DNA from 3 places in the Pseudomonas sp. M20 genome. Region 1 is predicted to be linked to each of the others. Evidence: predicted binding sites of a transcription regulator. Region 1 holds the regulator's gene; each other region holds the start of a gene.
The links. Region 1 encodes FliA, which starts transcription of late flagellar genes. Its sites were predicted from a motif close to CTAAAGTTTNNNNNNNNNNNGCCGNTAA; they were not measured.
Positions count from the first base shown of each region.

Region 2: the regulator FliA is predicted to act here: its motif matches at 1,142-1,169, upstream of ACI514_RS26425 (methyl-accepting chemotaxis protein).
Region 3: the regulator FliA is predicted to act here: its motif matches at 986-1,013, upstream of ACI514_RS02610 (methyl-accepting chemotaxis protein).

Region 1 covers NZ_CP173611.1:3,904,753-3,906,952, reverse strand. Annotated here, with positions in the region: gene fleN (flagellar synthesis regulator FleN) at 1-574, shown strand, start outside; gene fliA (RNA polymerase sigma factor FliA) at 571-1,311, shown strand; gene ACI514_RS17295 (chemotaxis response regulator CheY) at 1,478-1,849, shown strand; gene ACI514_RS17290 (protein phosphatase CheZ) at 1,868-2,200, shown strand, end outside.
Region 2 covers NZ_CP173611.1:5,961,482-5,963,681, forward strand. Annotated here, with positions in the region: gene ACI514_RS26415 (NorM family multidrug efflux MATE transporter) at 1-12, opposite strand, end outside; gene ACI514_RS26420 (LysR substrate-binding domain-containing protein) at 171-1,091, shown strand; gene ACI514_RS26425 (methyl-accepting chemotaxis protein) at 1,276-2,200, shown strand, end outside.
Region 3 covers NZ_CP173611.1:595,762-597,961, forward strand. Annotated here, with positions in the region: gene ACI514_RS02605 (transporter) at 1-850, opposite strand, end outside; gene ACI514_RS02610 (methyl-accepting chemotaxis protein) at 1,128-2,200, shown strand, end outside.

The DNA.
Region 1 (2,200 bases):
CGTCCCGGCCGCGTCCGGCACGCAGAGCATGGTCCACCTGAGCCCGGCGCAACATGCCGGCCTGATTCAGGCGTTCAGCGACATCGGCGACAATCTCGACGTACTGGTGATCGACACCGCTGCGGGTATTGGTGACTCGGTAGTCAGTTTCGTACGCGCCGCGCAAGAAGTGTTGCTGGTGGTCTGCGACGAGCCAACCTCGATCACTGACGCCTACGCACTGATCAAACTGCTTAACCGCGATTACGGCATGAACCGCTTCCGCGTGCTGGCCAATATGGCGCAGAGCCCGCAGGAAGGGCGCAACCTGTTCGCCAAGTTGACCAAGGTCACGGATCGGTTCCTTGACGTGGCCCTACAATACGTCGGCGCCGTGCCTTACGACGAAAGCGTGCGTAAAGCGGTGCAGAAGCAGCGTGCCGTTTACGAAGCCTTCCCGCGCTCCAAGTGCGCGCTGGCATTCAAGGCCATTGCACAGAAGGTCGACACCTGGCCGCTGCCCGCCAACCCGCGTGGCCATCTCGAGTTTTTCGTCGAGCGCCTCGTGCAGCAAACGGCAGGGCCCGTGCTATGACAGCAAGCGGTATGAACTACTACAAGAAGTCGGCACGCGACGCTCAGTACGAGCTGATCGAGCGTTACGCGCCGCTGGTCAAACGCATTGCCTACCACTTGCTGGCACGGTTGCCGGCGAGTGTGCAGGTCGAAGACCTGATCCAGGCCGGGATGATCGGCCTGCTCGAAGTCTCGACCAAATATGACGCCAGCAAAGGCGCCAGTTTCGAAACGTACGCGGGCATTCGAATCCGCGGCGCGATGCTCGACGAAGTGCGCAAAGGGGACTGGGCACCACGCTCGGTTCACCGCAATACCCGTATGGTCAGCGACGCAATTCGCTCAATTGAAGCTAAAACCGGCCGTGACGCTAAAGATCACGAGGTTGCAGCCGAACTCCAATTGAGTCTCGACGATTACTACGGGATTTTGAATGACACCTTGGGCAGTCGCCTGTTCAGTTTCGACGATCTGTTGCAGGACGGCGAACACGAAGGGCTGCACGAGGATGGCGCGAGTGCTCATCTTGAGCCGTCACGCGATCTGGAAGATGAACGTTTCCAGGCAGCGTTGGCGGACGCGATTGCCAATTTGCCGGAGCGTGAGCGACTGGTGTTGGCGCTGTACTACGACGAAGAGCTGAACCTCAAGGAGATCGGTGAAGTCCTTGGCGTCAGTGAATCGCGGGTCAGCCAGTTACACAGCCAGTGCGCGGCCCGTTTGCGGGGGCGTTTGGGGGAGTGGCGAGCGCGCTGAAGGCAGTGTGGGGACACTGCGAACGAGGCTGGTGCGGTGATGAACGGCACCGGTCTTGCTCTGTTGTGCTCCAGACAGTCTTCAAGTGCTGCGCCGATTGATTGAAGTGGCGCGTCCAGGTGCTGGGCGCGTTTAAGACTGCTTGGAGGTCGAATTGAACAAAGACATGAAAATCCTCATCGTTGATGACTTCTCAACGATGCGGCGGATCATCAAGAACCTGCTGCGTGATCTTGGGTTCACCAACACCGTCGAGGCTGACGATGGCGTGACTGCCATTCCAGTGCTCAACAGCGGCAGCATCGACTTTCTGGTAACGGACTGGAACATGCCGGGCATGACCGGTATCGACCTGCTGCGCCACGTGCGTGCCGATGAAAAACTCAAGCACCTGCCAGTGCTGATGGTGACTGCAGAAGCCAAGCGCGAGCAGATCATCGAAGCCGCTCAGGCCGGTGTAAACGGCTACGTAGTCAAACCTTTCACGGCTCAGGCGTTGAAAGACAAAATCGAGAAGATTTTCGAACGCATCGGCTGATGAACGCGCGGGGGAGCTATGGAGCATAACGAATCTTCACAGGGCGATTTCGAGTCGACCCTGAAAAAACACGCGGTCGAACTGGTCGAAAGCCTTGAAAAAGGCAGGTTCGGCGACGCTGTGCAACTGATCCATGAGCTCAATCAGACCCGTGACCGTGGCCTGTACCAGGAAGTCGGCAAGCTCACACGTGAATTGCACAGTGCGATCGTCAACTTCCAGATCGACCCGAACATGCCGCAGGCCGAGGAAGTGTCGCAAATCACCGACGCCACCGAACGCCTGGGTTATGTGGTCAAGCTGACGGAAGCCGCGGCCAACCGCACCATGGATCTGGTGGAGAGCGCCACG
Region 2 (2,200 bases), 2.1 Mb from region 1:
AGGATGCTGCATGGTCATCACCACTCGATTTCAGAGGGAACAGGAGACCGTCGATTCTCGGCGCTTGGCAGGCGTTGCACAAAGGGATAAAAAGGATGGATGGCATGAGTAAAACTCATCCTGAGCAGATTCTGTCAGTCCGGCTGCATCCCGCTATAGGAGCTTTCTGTATGTCCCGTCGTCTTCCTCCCTTGTATGCCCTGCGCGCATTTGAAGCGGCGGCGCGACATAGCTCGTTCACCCGTGCGGCTGAAGAGTTGTCGATAACCCAGAGTGCGGTGAGCCGGCATATTCGAACCCTCGAAGATCACTTCGCCTGTCGGCTGTTTCATCGCAGCGGGCGCAATCTGCAACTGACCGAAGCGGCGCGTCTGCTATTGCCGGGAATCCGCGAAGGCTTCGGTGCTCTGGAGCGGGCCTGCAATACCTTGCGCGCCGAAGACGACATTCTGCGCATGAAGGCGCCGTCGACCCTCACCATGCGCTGGCTGCTCGCGCGACTCAGTCGCTTCCGCCACTTGCAGCCGGGCAACGAAGTGCAACTGACCAGCGCCTGGATGGATGTGGATTCGGTGGACTTCAACGATGAGCCTTTCGACTGTGCTGTGTTGTTGAGTGACGGGCATTTTCCGCCGGACTGGGAGGCCAGCCTGCTGTTTCCTGAAGAGCTGATTCCGGTGGGTGCGCCAAACCTGCTGAATGATCAGCCATGGGATCTGGCTCGACTGGCCTGCACCGAATTGCTCCACCCGACGCCCGACCGTCGCGATTGGCGCAGTTGGCTGGAGCACATGGGGCTGTCCGATCAGGTGTCGCTCAAGGGCGGACAGGTGTTCGATACCCTCGAGTTAGGGATGATCGCAGCGGCGCGCGGTTACGGTGTATCGATGGGTGATCTGTTGATGGTCGCCGAGGACGTCGCGCAAGGACGCCTGAGTCTGCCGTGGCCGACGGCCGTCGCCAGCGGACTGAATTATTATCTGGTGTGGCCAAAGACCCGTCCCGGAGGTGAACGTTTGCGCCGCCTCAGCGACTTTCTGCAAGGCGAAGTCCGCGCCATGGAGCTGCCGGCGGTTGAGCGCTTGAGCTGAAACGTTCGAGCCGCCACAATAGCGGCCTTGCGCCATACCCACGTTGCGCGCTCAAGTATTCGGTTTTCCCGCCGACTATGAGCAAGTGGAACCGTCGTGCCGGTATCCACGATTCGCCCCCACTATTAGAAAATTATCCGAGTCGAGATCAAGGAGGATCCCGTGGCTCGGCCAGGAGCTGTCCATGTCTCAACCTCGCGCTCGGATCGCCTCGCAGCTGGGCCTCGCGCTCGCTGTAATACTGGCGATAGTTATCAGTGGCAGTACGGTGTTCGCCTTGCGTTCGCTGGATTCCGCCAACCTCGCCACCCGTGAAGAGCATCTGGCCAGTGAGGCGCGGCTGCTGGCCGACCAACTGAGTACCTTTCACGGCACGCTGCGTGAAAGCACCCAGCGCCTGAGCGGACTGTTCGAGAAGCGCTTCAGCGCGGGTCTGAGCATTCACCCGAGTGAACCGGTGACGGTGGCCGGCACCCAGACCCCGGGTCTGCACCTGGGCAGCGAAGTCTTGAACAACAACTTCAAGGAGGTCGACGAGTTCAAACAGATGACCGCTGGCGTCGCCACCCTGTTCGTACGCAGCGGCGAAGACTTCGTGCGGGTCAGCACCTCGCTGACCAAGCAGGACGGCACGCGCGCCATCGGCACCTTGCTCGACCACGCGCACCCGGCCTACGCGAAGCTGATTGCAGGACAAAGCTACGTCGGTCGTGCCTTGTTGTTCGAGCGCTCCTACATGACCCAATACACCCCGGTGCGCGATGGCAGCGGCAAGGTGATTGCGGTACTGTTCGTCGGTTTCGACTACACCGACGCGCAGAACGCCCAGTTCGACAACCTCAAGCGTTTCCGTATCGGTCAGACCGGCTCGCTGGCGCTGCTCGACGAGCAGAACAAATGGCTGGTCGCGCCAGCCGGTGTGCAAGCGCTGGATCAGTCGATTCCAGTGATCACTGGTCTGGCCAAGACGCCGGGCAAAGGTCAGTTCTGGGCTGACAAATCCGAGGATTTCTACAGCGTTGCCGTACCGTTCGACGGCGGGCCGTGGTCGGTGGTGGCGAGCATGCCGAAAGCCGAAATCCGTGCAGTGACCTGGAGCGTCGGTACGC
Region 3 (2,200 bases), 3.3 Mb from region 1:
CGGTCAGAGTAAACAGCGTACGGTTGCTCTGTTCGTTGAGGTTGGCGGCGATCTCTTCCTGGAGCAATTTGATCCGCTCACCGAGGGCGGTGAGGTCGTTGATGATCAGCGCAAACTCCTCGGTGGATTTGCGCAGTTCCTTGACGTCCTCCTTCTGCAACCACGGCGGCGGCCGGTTGAGCAGACGCAGCAACGACCCCGGCTCCAGTGCCAACAATCGTTGCAGACGCACCAGCACCCGACGATTGGCACCGAGTTCGGCGCGGTTGGTCGACAGCCGCGAGGAGAGCAATTCGTCTTCGACCTGATCGACGCTCATGCTGGTCTTGCGCACGATCTGCGTGAGCACTTCGCCCTGATCGCGCAGCAGATGCACGAGCAGTTCCGAGGGCGAACGAAAGCGTTCGCCGGCCTTCACCGACGAGCGCAATTTGTCCACCGAGTGCAGCGGTTGCAGACGCGCGCTGACGATCAGTTTGCTGCGCACACAGACCCACAGCGTCGACACGTCCGAGGAGACCATGCTGCTGAGGTTGAACACCACATCGTTGACCACTGCCAGCAACGCCGAGTCGACATGCTCGATACGCGTCGAGCGCGAACCTTCGTGCAGCGCCTCGAAAAACTCTTCAGGCAATTGCAGATGACTTTTCATCCAGCGTTCGCACGCCGCATGCGCCAGATTGAGGTGCAGCCAAAGGAATTCGCCACTGTCGCTATCGTCCTGCAAGCAGCGCAGTGCCGTCGCCGAATCGACTTCGCGGCCCCGTTCGCCGGGCAGGAAACGAAAGCCGTAGAGCAGGCCAAACAGATCAGGATCGCGATGACTGATGTCGAGGCTGTGGTTCATGAAGGCTCGCTGCGAGGAGGGTGCGTCGGTCGCGCAAATGGCAGGTTCACTGAGCCGCATCATCGCAATGTCACATGACATTTAGATGACAGCAAAGTGACGTCAAATCAGCGACTTACCGGTGGTCTGGTTTTCTTCAAGAAGCGCTCTGGCGCGCCGATCACAGGTGCGTTAGGTTGCGCGCCATTGGCCATGAACCAAGGCTCGCCGACATGGATGTCCGGCACAATTTCACGCCTTACCGGGCGTACCTCATCCTTGTCCTGAGTATCTTTCGATGCTGCAAAAATCCCTGAGAGCGCAAATTCTCGCCCTGCTGAGCGGCAGCCTGCTGGCGGTGCTGTTGATTGCGCTGGCGTGTTTTCATTTCCTTTCCAACGGCGTGCAAAGCTACAGCCAGTTGATCGCCGGTCCCTTGCACACCTCGCAACTGATTGACGAAGCCAACCTGCAATTCAAGGTGCAGGTGCAGGAGTGGAAGAACGTCCTGCTGCGCGGCAAGCAACCGGCGGATCTGGCCAAGTACTGGAGCCAGTTCGAAGATCGTCAGCGCGATGTGCAGAACATCCTTGGTGAACTGGCCGGGCAGAAAGGCCTGGAGCCAAGCCTGAAAAATCGTATCGAGCGCCTGCGCGATGAGCATCGTCAGCTCGGTTCTGCGTATCAGAGGGGACGCGATGCCTACGTGGCTGCCGGTGGTGATCCGACGGCGGGTGACGCGGCGGTCAAAGGCGTTGACCGCGCCGCCAGCGATCAGATGAGCGAACTGGTCGCTGAGTTGCGCAAGCAAGGCACCGCACAGTCGGCGCTGATCAGTGCCGAGGCCGATCGCACCGTATGGCTGGGGCTGTTGGTGATGCTCGCGTCGGGTCTGCTGATCGGTTTGTTGAGCCTGTGGCTGGTCAACCGCAACCTGGTCGAGCCGATCCGCAAACTCATCGATTACGTCACGCAGTTGAGTCGCGGCAAACTCGCCGAACGTGTGGTCAGCAACCGTCAGGATGAACTGGGCAATCTCGCCGCAGCGGCCAACACCCTGCGTGATTTCCTCGCCGACACCTTCACCCGTTTGCAGCGCAGCGCCAGTGATCTGGACAGCGCCAGCGGTGAGTTGAATGCGATCGCCACGACCATGGCCGGCGGCACCAACGAGCAGTTCAACCGCACCGATCAGGTGGCCACGGCGATGAACGAAATGTCCGCCACTGCGCAGGAAGTGGCGCGTCACGCCGCCGATGCCGCGCGTGCGGCCGACGATGCCGACCAGTCTGCCCAGCAGGGTGAAAAGGTCATGCAGAGCACCATTCACTCGATCACCCAGATGCGCGGTGAAATCGCCAATACCGCTAC